2 regions of the Paenibacillus rhizovicinus genome follow, and region 2 is predicted to be linked to the other one. Evidence: riboswitches for the same ligand, from Rfam matches in the RefSeq annotation. Region 2 holds a riboswitch; the other holds the start of a gene.
The links. Region 2 has a riboswitch for thiamine pyrophosphate ahead of thiE (thiamine phosphate synthase). Riboswitches for the same ligand answer to the same signal wherever they lie in the genome.
Positions count from the first base shown of each region.

Region 1: linked by a shared signal. The riboswitch ahead of GZH47_RS01785 (acetylornithine deacetylase) and the one ahead of thiE (thiamine phosphate synthase) in region 2 are both predicted to bind thiamine pyrophosphate.

Region 1 covers NZ_CP048286.1:394,750-403,098, reverse strand. Annotated here, with positions in the region: gene GZH47_RS01815 (Rrf2 family transcriptional regulator) at 174-677, opposite strand; gene GZH47_RS01810 (carboxymuconolactone decarboxylase family protein) at 994-1,455, shown strand; gene GZH47_RS01805 (YjjG family noncanonical pyrimidine nucleotidase) at 1,562-2,272, shown strand; gene GZH47_RS01800 (LysR family transcriptional regulator) at 2,412-3,299, shown strand; gene GZH47_RS01795 (DnaJ family domain-containing protein) at 3,458-3,970, shown strand; gene GZH47_RS01790 (alcohol dehydrogenase catalytic domain-containing protein) at 4,158-5,210, shown strand; TPP riboswitch at 5,316-5,427, shown strand; gene GZH47_RS01785 (acetylornithine deacetylase) at 5,497-6,822, shown strand; gene tenA (thiaminase II) at 6,819-7,490, shown strand; gene GZH47_RS01775 (ABC transporter substrate-binding protein) at 7,487-8,349, shown strand, end outside.
Region 2 covers NZ_CP048286.1:3,925,349-3,933,697, forward strand. Annotated here, with positions in the region: gene GZH47_RS17665 (glycosyltransferase family 4 protein) at 1-1,052, opposite strand, end outside; gene GZH47_RS17670 (glycosyltransferase) at 1,058-1,807, opposite strand; gene GZH47_RS17675 (hypothetical protein) at 1,804-3,039, opposite strand; gene GZH47_RS17680 (YceI family protein) at 3,288-3,821, opposite strand; TPP riboswitch at 3,994-4,098, shown strand; gene thiE (thiamine phosphate synthase) at 4,444-5,409, shown strand; gene GZH47_RS17690 (thiazole synthase) at 5,414-6,280, shown strand; gene thiO (glycine oxidase ThiO) at 6,277-7,476, shown strand; gene GZH47_RS17700 (ABC transporter ATP-binding protein) at 7,936-8,349, opposite strand, start outside.

The sequences.
Region 1 (8,349 bases), 3.5 Mb from region 2:
TGGCTTCCGTATTCGCATTCGCATTCGCATCCGTATTCGTTTTCGCATGAGTATCCGTACACGTATCCGCATTCGTTCAAATACACTCATGCGCCTCAACAAAGGCACGTGAGTGTATTTGCATTGCGTTAGTCGGGCAACATCTTCAATAGAACCGTTGCATTTAACTTTCGCTACATACGACTGCTGCCGGCAAAAAAATCACGCGTCTCTTGGCGCTGCTTCGGCGCCAGCACGCGATCAAGCTCTTCGTTCAGCCACAGCAAAGTCTTGCCGCGCAGCGTATTTCGCATGCTTTCTTCGGCCTCGAGCATCGTTAAGTTAATGAGGCAGGGAGCGGCTCGCGTGCATGCAGCAACTTCTTCGTCGCGGCAGAGGTAGCTGTTATTTTTAATGTTTTTGCATTGAAAGATCCGGCTGGTGCCTTCAACGGCCTGAACGACATCCCAGAACGAAATTTCTGCGGCAGGCTTGGCTAATTTATAACCGCCTTTGACCCCGGGAACGGAGCTGACGATGCCCTCCTTCGCCAATTTGCCGAAAATCTTCGATAAGTAGGTTTCCGAAATCCCTTGGAAGGCGGACAGCTCCTTGATGCCGATAGTCGCGTCAGCCTGAATATCGATCAGATAAACTAAGCAGTGCAGTGCATATTCAACGCCTATACTATATTGCATGCAGACACCTGCTTTCTATGCGCACAAGTTGATAATCAACATATTAGGTCGATTGTTTGCCTTTTGTCAAATGGCGGATTGCTGGGGATATTGCAGACAAAATGCCGTTTAATGGTTGGTTGACAACCTGCAGCGGAAGGGTTATATTGTAGACGTAGTTAATCGTCGACAACATTAATCGACGATACATTTTATCGACGTCGTATTCATTCACGGATGATTCCTGAATGATGTACCGTGCAGCAGGTGATACTCAGTTCGTATGTTTGAAGTTGTGTATCGGCCTAATTTATAATTTGAAGGAGTGTATCGACGAATGGAAATGAGATTGGATTATATGAAAGTGCGCCCGGAATCTCTGCAAGCGTTGTTGAAAATGGAAGGCTTCGTGAAGAAGAGCGGCCTTGATTCGACGCTGCTGGAATTGGTTAAAACTCGCGCTTCGCAGATCAATGGCTGTGCCTTCTGCCTCGATATGCATACGAAAGATGCACGTGCAATGGGGGAGACGGAACAACGCCTTTACCTGTTGAACGCATGGCGCGAAGCGCCGTTCTATACGGATGCGGAGCGGGCTGCGCTGGCGTTGACCGAAGCAGTGACCAAAATTTCCGAAGGCGGCGTATCAGCGGCGCTCTATGAAGAAGTGCGCAAACATTTTGACGAAGGGCAGTACGTTGATCTGCTGATGGCGATCAATACCATCAACGCTTGGAATCGCATGGCGATCTCGACTAATATGGTACCAGGCGCTTATCAGCCGGCTGTTCAAAAATAATCATCGCCTGAAAAATAAAACCGTTCGAAAATAAACCGTTCGTTGACGACAAACTCCCCGTGCCGTGTGCGCGGGGATTCTTCGTACATCCAAGATTGGAGGCAGCATGACCTACAGCATCCTTCTATTCGATCTCGACGATACGCTGCTGGATTTCGGCAAAAAAGAGACGGAATCGTTAACTGACTTGTTCCAACATTACGGCTATACGTATTCGGATGATGTTCTTCAACACTATAAGTCCGTCAACAAACAATTATGGACCGACTACGAGAATGGCAGCATTCCGCTCGATGTTGTGCTGAACACGAGGTTTTCGGCTACGCTGTCGAGGCTCGGGCAGGACGTGGACGGGCTTGAATGGGAGAATCGGTACCGTGATTTATTGGGCGGCGGAACCCATATCTTGATCGATGGCGCCATGGAAGTCTGTCAACGGCTGTCCGTCACCCATCGGCTGTTCGTGATCACGAATGGCATCACCCGCACGCAGATCAATCGATTGCAGCTGACGGGCCTGCATGATTATTTCGAAGCGATTTTCGATTCGCAGCGTATTGGCCATCAGAAGCCGTCGACGGCTTTCTTCGATTATGTGAGGCATCACATTCCGGGATTCGAACGTGAGAAAGCGCTGGTCATCGGCGATTCGTTGCATACGGATATCAAGGGCGGCCTGCAGTCGGGCATCGATACCTGTTGGTTCAACCGGACGTCGCAGCTGAATCCGCCTTCCATTCCGAGCACGTACACCATCTCGAATTTAAGCGAGCTTATCGGAATTTGCGGGTCAGGTTCGGGTTCAGGCGACTATTGAAGATCCCGGATATTTCCAATGCGGCAGCAACACAAGATATCTAAACGAAAATTGAAGGGGAGGTGCCGCCAAGGCGGATCTCCCTTTTTTCTGTTATAATAATTCGACATCTTGTATGAGAGGAGATAACATATTTGATATGAACCATTCACAGTTATCGTTATTCGTGAAAATCGCCGAGTCCGGCAGCTTTACGAAAGCCGGACAGGAATTACATATGACGCAGCCGGCCGTGAGCCGGGCCATCTCGACGCTCGAAGCCGAACTGGACGTTAATCTCCTGATTCGGGACCGCAAGAACGGCGTCCTGCTGACGGATATCGGGAAACGTCTGCTCGTGGTGTTCCGTGATATTCTGAACGGCTACGAGAAGGTGGATCAGGAAATCAAGGCGGAGAAGGGCTTTGAAGTAGGGACGATTCGCATCGGGGCTTTTCCGGCGGTATCCGCGAGGTTTCTGCCAAGCATTCTGCGGGTGCTCGGGGGCAAATATCCGGGCTTGAAGTTCATTCTGCACGAAGGCACGATCGACGAAATCCGGGGCTGGCTCGCTTCCAGGTACATCGACGTCGGATGGATTATTCCCCCGAGCGAAGAGCTGGAAACCGTTCCCTTTCTGCGCGATCAATTGTCGCTGCTGCTGAGGGACGATGATCCGCTCCAGGAGAAAGACGTCATTTCCATTCAAGATTTGGAGCAGGCCCCTCTGATTCTCTGCCGCGGCGGATTCGATACGCCGATTATTGAGTGGTTTCATAACAACGATGTCGCGCTGAGAATGGAATTCGCGGTTCAAAACGTCAGTACGGCGCTCAGCATGGTTCAAGAGGGACTTGGCCTAGCGATCCTCTCCGATACGGCGATGACCTTCTCCGTCCTGCCGCCCAATGTGCGGATACGCAAAATCGAGCCGCAGCCTTTCCGGGACATTTGCCTGGCCGTGCCTTCCATGAAGGAAGCTTCCTTGGCAGTCAGGCTGTTTATCCAAACCGCGCTTGAGCTGAACCGGACCGACGGCGAGCTATAGCGGTGCGCACCGTAGTCGCGTTCGCCATTCAAGCGGAAATTCATCGGCGCTCCGTTCAATAAATTGCCAAAGTCTGCAAGCGCGCGGTGTTGCTGGCATGGATACAATAGGACTGTAAAGCATTTCCTGCATTCAAACCTGAAGAGGCGGTGAGTGACATGGGATTATGGTTCAGAAAGAATCATGCACGACGACAAGATTCGGAGACTGTGCCGGCAACATCTGCAACGCCCGAGACAAGCGAGACAGCTGACGATACGAATGCGGAAGAGAAGAATACGGCCGAAACCGCGGTATCCTCCAGGCAGTATTGGAACTCCGATCTGTCTGCGCAGGATTGGATGAGCGAGATGTATCGGGAACAGGAACGGCGAGGGGCTTTCGAGCATTTGGCAGGCAAAGGGAAGCAGCTCAACGTCCCGTCAGGAGATGTTACGAACAGTATCCTCAAGGAAGCGAACTTCTTGCCGGCCTGGCTAATCTTGCAGCATGAGATTCGGGATCAGCTGCAGGGGCTGCTCGAAACGGGCTCTTCGGTTAGTCTGGAGTCCGCGCTCGAAGATCTGAACAAGAAGATTGCCAAGTACAACCAGATGGTGCCGAATCCGATGCTGCAGAAGTGGAAACTGAACGGGGAGAACATGCGGCAGCAATTCGAGCGTTGGAAGTAGAACCGCTTGCTGGTAATGGCGGGGTTCGTTGAATAGAGCGATGTTTGGAACGCTTGCAGACAGAAGACACGGAGGATTGTCCCCTTGTGTGCCGCTAAATTAAAGCGCTATCATTAATTGTGGCCAGTCAGGTACAAGCTGGTTGTTTCTAGTAATTGCTTTCAACGCATCGACTAGGAGGGGATACATGATACCGCAAACGAAAATGCAAGTGCCGTTATTCGCCGGTGATGGACGTATCGATTGGACGACCAGAGAGGTGCCGAAGCCGGGGGCGGGGCAGCTGCTTATGCTCATCGAGGCGAACGCGCTTTGCGGTTCGGATCGCGGGCAGTTTTACCGCGGATCGGAGGTTACGCCGGGCCACGAGGCGGTCGGCGTCGTGGTCGAAGCCGGTCCGGATACGTCGGCTGCCGCGGGAACCCGCGGCGTTATTTATGCCAAGGATTATTGCGGCGCGTGCAGGTTCTGCCGGATGAACATGACGAACCAATGCGCGGCAAGCCGCGGCGTGATCGGGTTCAGCGAACATGGCGGATACGATCCGTACGTGCTGATCCACGAACGGATGCTGTTTCCGATCGGCAGCGACATCCCGGCTGGGGAAGCGACCTTGCTGCTCGATATCATGGGCACCGGCAGCCGCGCCATCAACCGCGCCCGGGCGCTTCATTCCGATATCCGGTCGGTGCTCGTATGCGGGGCAGGGCCGATTGGTCTTGGCCTTCTGGCCATGGCCAAGCTGCTGCTCGGCGATGACGTGCCGGTCGCCGTATCGGACTTCGTGCCGTACCGGCTGGAGCTGGTCAAGCAATTGAAAGGCATTCCGATCGCGCTGCAGGAGACGACGCTTGGAGAAGGGATCGCGGCGGCCGGCATGAACGGGGTCGACGTCGTCCTGGACGCCAGCGGCAAGGAAAGCGCGCGCCGTGCCGGGCTCGCCTTGCTCCGTCCAGGCGGGGTGCTCGTCTGCGTCGGCCACGGGGAAGGCCTGTCGTTCCGCGCGGCGGAGGAGTTGATCAACGTCGAGAAGGCCGTGATCGGCAGCGATTATTTCAGCTACGGCGATTTGGAGCGGAATTTGGCGCTATACCGCGCGCACCGCGATTATCTGGCGCGGATCATCACGCACCGCTTCCCGGCCGACCGCCTGCAAGAGGCGTACAAGCTGTTCTTCGAATCCGGGCAGACGGGGAAAGTCGTCGTCGAGCATGCATACGAAATTCGCGGGCAGGCCTAATCGAGACTCGCATGGAGCAGCTGCTTCGGATCGGCAGCGTATTCCGATTCGCGAACGCTAATTCTCCTTGTCATTTCCAATATCATGCGCTATAGTGAAACTAATTTAATAGACTACGGGTGCTGGATGAAATCCGGCTGAGATAGGGAATGTTCTTTCCCTGACCGTTAATCTGAACCAGGTAATGCTGGCGTAGAGAACGTATCGAATTCAAACCATTCGTTTATTCTCGAATGGTTTTTTTCTATTGTTCATGCCCGCAGCCTTAAGCGAAGGAGTATAGACGATGGAGACTTTGATTGCACGCTTGCAGCAGCAAGCGGAGGAGAGACAGGATGAGTTATTCGCTCTCCTGGCCCAGCTGGTCGCTTATCCGACGGTCAGCCCGCCAGCGCGGAATACGTTGGAGGCGCAGCGGTTTCTGGAGCGGCAGCTCCGAGAGAGCGGCTTCGAGACGGAGCTGTGGGAGGTGTATCCCGGCGATCCGAACGTGACCGCCGTGAAACGCGGCACGCAGGGAGATAAGTATCGAAGCCTGCTGCTGAACGGCCATATGGACGTCGCCGAAGTCGGGGACGCGCGGGAGTGGCGGTACGATCCGTTCGCTTTGACGTTGAAGGACGGCCGGGCTTACGGCAGAGGCACGGCGGATATGAAAGGCGGGCTGGCCGCGCTGCTGTTCGCGGCGAAATTGCTGGAGGAGTCGGGTATCCGGCTCAAGGGGGATCTGCTGTTGCATTCGGTCATCGGCGAAGAAGCCGGCGAAGCGGGCACCAGGGCTTGCATGGAGCGGGGGTATCAAGCGGATCTTGCCGTGGTGGCGGATACGAGCGGGCTGGCCATTCAAGGACAAGGCGGCGTCATCACCGGCTGGGTAACCGTTCAAAGTCCGGTGACTTACCATGACGGGATGCGATCGCGCATGATTCATGCGGGCGGCGGCGTTCAAGGCGCCAGCGCGATCGAGAAGATGGCCAAGCTGATCGCCGGCCTTCAGGAATTGGAGCGGCATTGGGCCGTGACCAAGTCCTATCCGGGCTTCCCGGCGGGATCGAACACGATCAACCCCGCCGTTATCGAGGGAGGCCGTCATGCGGCGTTCATCGCGGACCGGTGCGCCCTCTGGATTACGGTGCACTTCTATCCGAACGAGGATTACGAGTCGGTGGCCGCCGAGATCGAGCAGCATCTGCTCGGCGTCGCCCAAGGCGATCCATGGCTGAGGAATCATCCGCCTGAATTCCGCTGGGGAGGCCGGTCGATGATCGAGGAGCGGGGCGAAGTCTTCCCGTCCCTGGAGCTGGATCCGGATGGCGATGGGCTCGTGAGCTTAGCCGGCATTCACCGGCAAGTGCGGGGCTCGGCGCCGAGCGTCGGCATGAGCCCGTCCGTTACGGATGCGGGCTGGATCGGGCGAGCGGGGATACCGACGCTGATCTATGGTCCGGGCGAGCTGGCCAATGCGCATGCCGTAGACGAAAGCGCCGATATGAGAGAACTGGTCGACTACGCGAAGATCATGATCGCCTTCATTGCCGACTGGTGCAACCGGATGAAACCGGAGTTCGAAGAAGAAGAGATCGCAACCATGAAGGGGAGGGAAACCCATTGAATCCATTCAGTGACAGGTTATATCGTTCCGCGCAGGAACTATGGGCGAAGAGCCATGAGCATCCTTTCTTGACGGAATTACGAGACGGGACGCTGGATCCCGAACGATTCATCTATTATCTCAAGCAGGACTATGTTTATCTGATCGATTACGCCAAGGTATTCGCCATGGGCAGCTTGAAGGCCAGAGACTTGGAAACCATGGCCAAGTTCGCCGAGCTGCTTCATTCCACGCTGAACGTGGAAATGGAGCTTCACCGGCAATATGCGGCGCGTTTCGGCATCTCGCGCGATGAGCTGGAGCAAACGCTCGCTTCGCCGACCACGGTCGCGTACACCAAGTATTTGCTGGATACCGCTGCGCAAGGATCGCTGCCCGAGGTGGCGGCCGTCCTGCTTCCGTGCATGTGGAGCTATCGGGAGATCGGGACAGCTTGCATGAAGGTTCCGGGCGCCTTGGACCATCCGCTCTACCGGGAGTGGATCTTGATGTACGGCTCCGAGGAGTTCGGCGCGCTTACCGACTGGTGCATCGCGCTGATGGATCGACTCGCGGAAGGGCTGCCCGAACGGGAGCTCGCGCAGCTTGAGGAACGCTTCATGGTCGCTTCCAAACTGGAATACATGTTCTGGGATATGGCTTATCGCTTGGAGGCTTGGCCGGTATGAACATAGCGATTCAACGATGGAAGAAAGGCGCATGGCTGGCTGCGGTTCTGGCCTTGGCCATCCTCGCAGCCGTCGGCTGCGGCTCCGAGTCAGGCAAGCAGGCGGAGGGCGGCGAAACCGAACTGACCGTGCTGCTGGACTGGTATCCGAATGCGGTGCATACCTTCTTGTATGCCGCCGAGGAGCAGGGGTATTTCAAGGCTGCGGGCTTGAAGGTCAAGCTGCAGACGCCCGCGGACACGAACGACGCGCTGAAGCTGGTCGCCGCCGGCAAGGCCGATCTGGCGCTCAGCTATCAAATGCAGGTCGCGATTTCGCGCGCCGAAGACATTCCGATCGTATCGGTCGGCGCCATCGTTCGCCATCCGCTCAATCAATTATTGGTGCTGGAGTCGCCGGACATTCATAGTCCGAAGGATTTGGCCGGGAAGAAAATCGGTTACCCGTCTATTCCGCTCGACCAGGCGATCGTCGATACGATGGTGAAATCGGACGGCGGAGATCCTTCGAAGCTCTCCCACGTGGACGTCGGCTGGGACTTGATCCCGGCGATGAGCACCAAGAAGGTGGACGCGATCATCGGGGGCTACGTGAACCACGAGAAACTGCTGCTCGAGAAGGAAGGCAAGAAGCTCGCCGCGTTCGATCCTTCCGATTATGGCGTGCCGGATTATTACGAGCTTGTTCTGACGGCCAGCGAGGACGGCTTGAAGAACAACGGAGCCGCGATCAAGAAGTTCATGGAGGCAGCCGCCAAAGGACAAGCGTATACCGCGAGCCATCCGGACGAAGCGCTGCAGCTGCTGCTGGATCGGCAAGACGAGGAATCTCCGCTCGACGCCGATGTCGAGAAGCAGAG
Region 2 (8,349 bases):
GAGAGGGAGGTGCCCTCCGAATAGACGGTGGGGATGATGACGACATCGGCTGCCCGGTAAGCCTCGCGTATCGTTTCGAACGAATACGTGTTGTGCAGGATCCGCTTGCGGGCCTGCTCCGTTTGCGTGTCGAGCCACAGCTGAAAAGCGACGGCCACCGGCGTTCGTTCGACCAGCTCACCCGCGAATTCCACCGTCAGCGCAGGGAACTCCGCCAGCAGCCGGTCCGTCAGAAGCATCATCGGCACAATGCCGCGCTCATAGCTGAGACGTCTAGGAAACAACAGCCGCAAAGCGCCGTGTTCCGCAACATCGGCTTCAGCACTTATACCCGCACCCGCACCCGCACCCGCACCCGCACCCGCACCCGCACCCGCACCCGCACCCGCACCCGCACCCGCACCCGCACCCGCACCCGCACCCGCACCTACATCTGCATCCACGCCTGCATTTAATGCGCCTTCTACCTCGGACCCCCTCGCGCTATTCCCTGCACCAAGTCCCGTTTCCGCGTACTCCGCTGCAAACCAATCCGTGTCCACCGCGTTCGGCAGCAGCACGAGCTTCGCCGGATCGTCGAACGTACAGACCGAGCGGCAGTACGTCTGGAAATGCGAATCCACCGACACCAGCCGGTCGAGTCCGTCCACGGCGAGTTGAATCATGTATGCGACGCCGCTTTTCACCTTGTCGCCAAAATCCGGCCAATCCCAGTTGATTCCATGGCAAATCCCGATGCTGCCGGGCTTGTAGGCGATCGGGTGCCAGATGCAGCTTGCATAGATGATCAGCCCCTCCGCGTCCGCGGCCATCCGATCAAAAGCGCCAGCGATGTCGTTCAGCTCATAAGGATAACCGCGTACGATCGTGCCTTCGTAGACGGTATCGAAGCTCTTGTAATAGGAGAGCTGGCGGATGACGGGCTGCCAGCCTTTGTCCCGAATGACCGCGCAGAGATCATGCATGTAGCGTTCCAGTCCCCCGCCGAACGGTCGCGTGAAGCCTTCTCCCTCCGTGTAGCCGTTCAAATAGCTGTGCGTCAAAATCGTCACCGTTCTCAAGGTTTGCCTGCCTCCTCGTCCTCTTGCCAGCGAACGAGCGCGGGGCTGGGGTCCAAAATCGATTCGTATTGGGCCAGACTGCCCCATTTCCCGTCCGGATCGATCGTTTTGTACCGCTCGTATTTGGCTCGCCGTTCCGTTTCGCCGCCAGCCCAGCCGTAATGCTTCACCCGCAGCTCGGACTGGAAGCCGGGCAAGGCAGAACAGGTAAGCGGCAAGCGGGGTACATGATGATTCCAATCCGGGTAGACATACGAGTAGAGGGGGAGGTAGCGGACAAGCATCATCGTGTGGCGCTTATGCAGCTGCCATAGTTCGTCTTCCCGATAGTAAGCGAGCGAGCCCCAGAAGTCGTACATGCGAAAAGAAACCCAGTCGTAGCGGTCTTGGTTAATCAACGCGCGGATTTGCGTCTTCGCTTTCCGTTCGAAAAATTCGTCCGCGTCGATCGACAGCAGCCAGTCGGGCTCCGTTTGGACGGCCGTCTGCCAGAGCAGCTGACGGAGCCGGCCTTCTTGGCCGAACAGCGGCGTCGGCAGCTGAACGAGCCGGACGACTTTCGGGAAGGAGCGGCAAATGTCCGCCGTCGCATCCTCGCTGGCATCGTCCACGATGACGATTTCATCGACGAAGCCGGATAATTCGGCAAGCGCGGCCTCCAAATAGCGGCCTGCTTCATTGCGCACCTGCAGCATCGCGGTCAGCTTGTTGCCGGCGGACTTGCGCAGCAGCGGCGCTTCGCTCACGTCAATTCCCCCTCTTCCAGTTTTTTGGCTTTCGCGCGGGCAGATGCGATGCCGGCGATCGCATGCAGCGGCTCCAAGCCGGTCATGGCTGCTTGCAGCAGCGCGCATACGGCATCATGCAGCCTGCCTTCAAGCGCAAAAGCGCGCCCCTCCAGCAAATTCCGCCGCAGCCGCTCCTTCACGTTACGCGGCGAAGGGAGCAGGGCGAGCACGGCTCCCGGCCGGCCGCTCCGTTCCTGTACGTCCAGCAGGAGGGAACGGGCACGCTCCCGGAGCGCGCCTGCCGTATCAAGCACGGGACTTGTCGCGGAGGGCTCTGCGTCCTGAGGCGCGGAATACCGCTCCAGCACGCGGTTCAATAGCGCCGCGGCTTGCCGGAAATCATCATTCGCGCGGTACAACAACGCTGCCGCCAGCTGCGATTCGCCGGCAGCCTGCAGGACGGCCATCTCCTTGCAGGCTGCGCGTTCTTCCTCGGTCACCGCGGCGATTCCATACGTTGCGATCGCGTCGTCCGCGCGTCCCTGGAGCAGACGAATCGCGGAGAGAAACCGATAATAGGTCGCCACCGGGGCCTCTTCGGCGCCTAGGATGGCGAGGTGAAAGGCGTCCAATGCCCATCGTTCGGCATTCTCGCCTTCTCCCAACAGATAGTAGTAGACCGCTTGAAAGAAAAACTGCATCGCGGAAGGACGCAGCGCTTTCAACTGCTCCTCCCTGAAATCCACGCGCCGCCGAAGCTGGAGCGCTGCCAGCGCATCCACCTGCTTGCCCGCGGCGGCATCGGCGGCTGCTGCGTCGGCGAGCAAATCGGAGGCCGTGTCCAGGCCGTCCTGGAGAAAAACCCGGCCCCGCCTGAACCACTGCTCGAAGTAAAAGGGCTCCGAGGATGTCACGACGGCCGTCGCTAACGCGCATAATTCATCGCGGCAGTCCAAATAATCCCGCTCGCCGTTCTCGAGCTCGGCCGGAAGGAGCACAAGCAGCGCAGCCGGCTTCCGTCCGGCGATTTCATACACCCAGCTTGGATGCGTCACGATGGCCACCGCCCGTTCCCACGGGAGGCCGTTCAGCGCTTCGAGCGTAATCGTGCCGTACTGCCGCGGCGCGCCGGCCATGGCTTCCGCGCTCGCGACGAAGAGGACGGACCGGCCCCGCCCAAGCCTTTCGATCAAGCTTCCGTAAGGAAACGTCTCCCACGCGCAGTGGGGGAATACAACGACCGTGTCCATCAGTCACGCCTCACTCCCGCCGTTCCGCGCCGGCCGCAGAAGGGCGGCATGCGCAGGGCTGTATCTTCACCAGTTTATGGTAAAAGGCAGGGCAACATGCCTAAACAAGCGGCTGTCTCGCGCCGAGCCGGCCCCGGACCTCGTCCCATCCGGCTTAACCTCCCCGAGCCAATCGACCCAACAAAAAAAGGCCCCCGATAAATGGCAATGAAATTGCCAATTACGGGGACCTCCTGTATGCATAACGATTAGTTCGCTTTGCCGGCTTCGATCTCGATCGTGAACTTCACTTCGTCGCCGATCAGAACGCCGCCTGTTTCGAGGACGGCATTGTACGTCAGGCCGAAGTCGCTGCGGCGGAAGGAGCCTTTGCCGCTGAAGCCGACTTTCTCGTTGCCCCATGGGTCTTTGCCCGTGCCTTCGTAGCTGACATGGAACGTTTCGGAACGCGTCAGGCCGTGAAGGTTCAAGTTGCCGACGACATCGTACTCGCCGTCGCCCGTTTTGCTGATGGACGTCGATTGGAACGTCAGCGTCGGGTATTTCTCGATATCGAAGAAATCGCCCGTGCGGAGGTGGTTGTCGCGGTCGGCGTTGCGTGTATCGATGCTGGCGAGCACGATGTTGAATTGGATGTTGGCCGTCGTCAGATCGGTAGGATCCGCTTCGATTTCAGCGCTGAATTCATGGAACGTGCCTTTGACTTTCGCAATCATCATGTGTTTGATCGTAAAATCTACGCTGCTGTGCGTGGCATCGACGAGCCATTTGGACGTGGACATGTTGGAAAACCTCCGTTTATTTAGTTACATTAAGTAATAAACTTTATTATATAAAGTAAGTATATATGGAGATATTTCCCTCTGTCAATCTTTGTTTTCTTGCGATTTTGTAAGCCTGGATTCTGTAAGTCTCGTTGACAGCGGTTGCCTTTCGGGGGTATAGTCTAACCATGAAATCCACTAGGGGCGCCCGCACGGGCTGAGATAAGGCGAATGCCTTGGTCCCTTCGAACCTGATCTGGGTCATGCCAGCGTAGGAAAGTGGGAATGTACGTGCGACCCGAGCTTGCACGGCATCGTCGACGGCGTTTACCCGCCCGGCATGCCGCAAACTCCGCCCGCCGCCGAGACACCCGAGAGGGTGCCGCGCAGCCGCGGGCAGCCGACCGCGACATTTCACCGCTCCCTCGCCGGAGCGGTTTTTTTGATTTCTAGGACTTTTTTCTATGAATCTTAGCGGATCGCGCTTCGGCTGGGCGGCGGTTGGAATCTAGCGTTCGTCTCATTTCGTGCGGCCCCGGAGTTTCTGCGGCATGCATGGGGCAGCTGTTCGATTATTCGTAAGCGGCGGGCGGCTCGGCGCTCGCCTGTAAAGTTGAACGGAACGAGGGAGCGTTGAATCATGGGGAAAAACTGGCGGGACTTCAAGCTGTATGCCATAACGGCAGCGAATTACCACCCTGAGCGAGATATGCTCGAGGTGATGGAGCAGGCGATTCTCGGAGGCGCGGATATCGTGCAGCTGCGGAAGAAGGATGCTTCGAAAGAAGAGCTTTTGGCGGATGCGAGGGCTCTTCGCGCGTTGACGGCCCGTTACGGGGTGCCGCTCATTATTAACGACCATATCGATATTGCGCTTGCCGTAGGCGCGGACGGCGCGCATTTTGGCCAAGACGATCTTCCGCTTGCGGAAGCGAGGCGGATTCTCGGGCCGGACGCGATCATCGGCATCTCTACGCACAGCTTGGAGCAGGCGCTTGCGGCTGAACGGGGAGGCGCGGATTACATCGGCGTCGGTCCCGTTTACCCGACGGGCACGAAGCCTGGGAGAACCGCGGTCACGACCTCGTATGTGCGTGAAGCTGCGGCGCAGGTATCGATACCGTGGGTCGCCATCGGCGGCATTACGCTGGGCAACGTGGATGAGGTGCTTGCGGCGGGAGCGACGCGCATTTGCGCGGTATCCGCCATCGTTGGCAGCGAAGATCCCGCGAAAACATGCCGTGCATTCCGTGTGCGATTGGATGCCTTCGCGGCTGCGGCTAAGGGAGCGGATGGCGAGAGCGGACGCGGACGGGCGCAGGCGGAAACGGCTGTAGTTGGCGGGCTCGGGAGCGAGGACTTGTCGGCTGGACATGAAGGAGACAGCGCCGACGGTCGGTCGGGGACGTTCGCCGTCACTGTCAACGGACGCCGCGAGGAAACATCCGCCCGGACCGTGAGCGAATTGATTGAAGCGCTCGGCCTGGTCGGCAAGAGCCTGGTCGTCGAGCTGAACGGCGAGATTATCGCCCGCGAGTCGTGGGCGGCTGCAGGGCTTGCGGACGGCGCCGTGCTGGAGTTGGTCCATTTTGTCGGAGGAGGCTAATAACGTGACATTGTTCGATGAGTCAATCTATAGCAGCGGGGATGAGTTGGTAATCGGCGGGAAAAAGCTGCGCTCCCGGTTCTTTCTAGGCACGGGCCGGTTTCCGAGTCCGTCGGTATTCAGGCAGGCGCTGGCGGCATCGGCGGCGGAAGTCGTGACGTTCGCGGTGCGGCGCATTAATTTGGACTATACCGAGGACGATGCGATTTTGCAGCATTTGGACGGAGACAGCTATATGTTCTTGCCGAACACTTCGGGTGCCGGCAATGCCGACGAAGCGGTGCGGATTGCGAAGCTTGCCAGGGCGGCGGGGCTGAGCGATTGGATTAAGGTGGAGATCAGCGCCAATCCGCGGACGCTGCTGCCGGATCCGATCGAGACGCTTCGTGCGACCGAGCGGCTGGTGAAGGAAGGATTCGTCGTGCTTCCGTACACGTCGGATGATCCGATCCTATGCAAAAGGCTGGAGGAAGCCGGCGCGGCTGCCGTTATGCCCGGCGGCGCGCCGATCGGCACGGGGCTTGGTCTGCTGAACCCGTACAACTTGGGGCTGATCGTCGAAGAAGCCCGCGTGCCGATCATCGTGGACGCGGGCATCGGCTCCGCCGCGGATATCGTGCAGGCGATGGAGCTTGGCGCTTCCGGCATACTGGCGAATACGCCTGTGGCCAAGGCGCAGGATCCCGTTGGCATGGCTTACGCCATGCGGCTTGCTGTCGAGGCGGGCCGGTTGTCGTATTTGTCCGGCCGTATCGCGAAACGCCGTTATGCCTCGGCCAGCAGCATGGAGGAAGGCGTCTCGACGCCGCACGCGGGCGTAGCCGAATCATCGGCGGCGGGCTTGGCGCGGGCGAAGAGCGAAACGCCATGAGCCGGCATATCGTTGTCCTGGGCGGCGGCATTGTGGGCCTGTCCTGCGCGTTCGAGGCCGCGCTCGCCGGCGATGCGGTTACCGTCGTCGAGCCGGGGAGAGTCGGCGGCCAGGCTTCGGGCGCCGCGGCCGGCATGCTTGCTCCGTTCACGGAGAACGGCGAACAGCCGGATGCTTTTTTTCGGTTGTGTCTGGACAGCTTGCATCGCTACCCGTCCTGGGTGCAAGCCGTCGAAGAGGTGTCCGGCCTGTCTGCGGAGCTTGTTGCGAGCGGCAGCTTGACGGTGGCGATGCACGAGGCGGATGTGCAGCCTTTGCAGGCGCGGCTTGCTTGGCAGCAGCGCTTCGGCGCGTCCGCGGAGCTGGTCGGTCCGGAGCGGCTGCGGGAGTTGGAGCCCCGGCTGCATTCGGGCGTCGCCGCGGCGCTGCATTGCCCTGCGGAGTCGCATGTGCATGCGCCGAAGCTCGTGGCTGCGCTGGAGGCGGCATGCCGGAAGCTTGGGGTGCGCATTCTCGAGCACGCGGGAGAAATCGTGCCGCTGGCCGGTGTTGGCGTTGGTGAGGGCAGCGGTACGGTGGAAGCTGCCGTGGAGACGAGCGCGCATGGCCGGGTTAGCGGCGATGCGCTTGTCATTTGCGCCGGCGCGTGGGCGAACGCCTATGCGGAGCTGTGCGGGTTTCCGATTCCGGTCCATCCGATCCGAGGGCAGATCTGCGCGTTTGATCTGACGGGGGCGGAGGTTGGCGGTGCCGCTCCCGGCGAGGCGGAGAACGTGCGCCATATGGTGTTCTCCAGCCAAGCCTATTGGGTGCAAAAGCAGGATGGCCGGCTGATCTGCGGCGCCTCCGAAGATTCGGCCGGTTATGACAATTCCGTCACGGAGCGCGGCATCGACCGGCTTACGCGCTGGACGCCGCGCGTGTTTCCGTTTCTGGACGGACGGGCGCCCGTCATGCGCTGGGCGGGGCTTCGGCCGGCGACGCGCGACGGCTGGCCGCTGATCGGCGCGGTTCCGGGCAGTCCCAACGTGCTGCTTGCCGCGGGCCATTACCGCAACGGCATCCTGCTAAGCCCGGCGACCGCCGCGATGGTCGGCTGCCTGCTGCGCGGCGAGGCGCCGCCGGTAGCCGGAGCGGAGGCAAGCTTCGCGCCGGACCGTTTCGCCAGAAGGCCCGGCGTTCCCGCGCTGCGGTAAAGCGGGACCGGTCATATTGCCGGGCCGGGTGGAAATCCGGCAGAACCGCCGCAAGAGTTGTACCCAGCACAGTACATGTGTCGAAATCCGGCGGAACCGCCGCAAGAAGTGTACCCCGTACACTACATGGGCCGAAATTCGGCCGGAACCGCCGCAAGAAGTGTACCCCGTACACTACATGGGCCGAAATTCGGCCGGAACCGCCGCAAGAGTTGCACCCAGTACACTACATGTGTCGAAATCCGGCGAAACCGCCGCAAGAAGTGTACCCAGTACACTACAATAGTTATAACAAAAGCCCTCTTCCGATCAAGCTGAGCTTGATGGAAGAGGGCTTTCATATGCTGTTTATATCGAGCACCCGCCGACTATGCGTTGCCTGCGGCTAGCGCCTCCGCCGGCTAGGCGTAACTCCCGCGGGGGCCACGCCCGCCGGCCAGGCCGCCCGCCCCGCAGGCTCTAACCAACGTCCAGCGTTCGCTTCTGGCTAAACTGGCTCTCGTACAGGTCGGCATAGAAGCCGCCTGCCGCGAGCAGTTCCTCGTGCGTGCCCTGTTCGATGACCGTGCCGTGGTTCATGACGAGGATGAGGTCCGCGTCGCGAATCGTGGACAGCCGGTGCGCGATGACGAAGCTCGTGCGGCCTTCCATCAGCTCGCTCATGGCGCGCTGGATGTGGATCTCGGTCCGCGTATCGACGCTGCTCGTCGCTTCGTCGAGAATGAGGATCGCCGGATCCGCCAGGATGGCGCGGGCGATCGTCAGCAATTGCTTCTGCCCTTGCGAGATGTTGGACGCTTCTTCGTTCAGCACCGTATCGTAGCCTTCAGGCAGCGTCCGGATGAAATGATCCGCGTACGCCGCGCGGGCAGC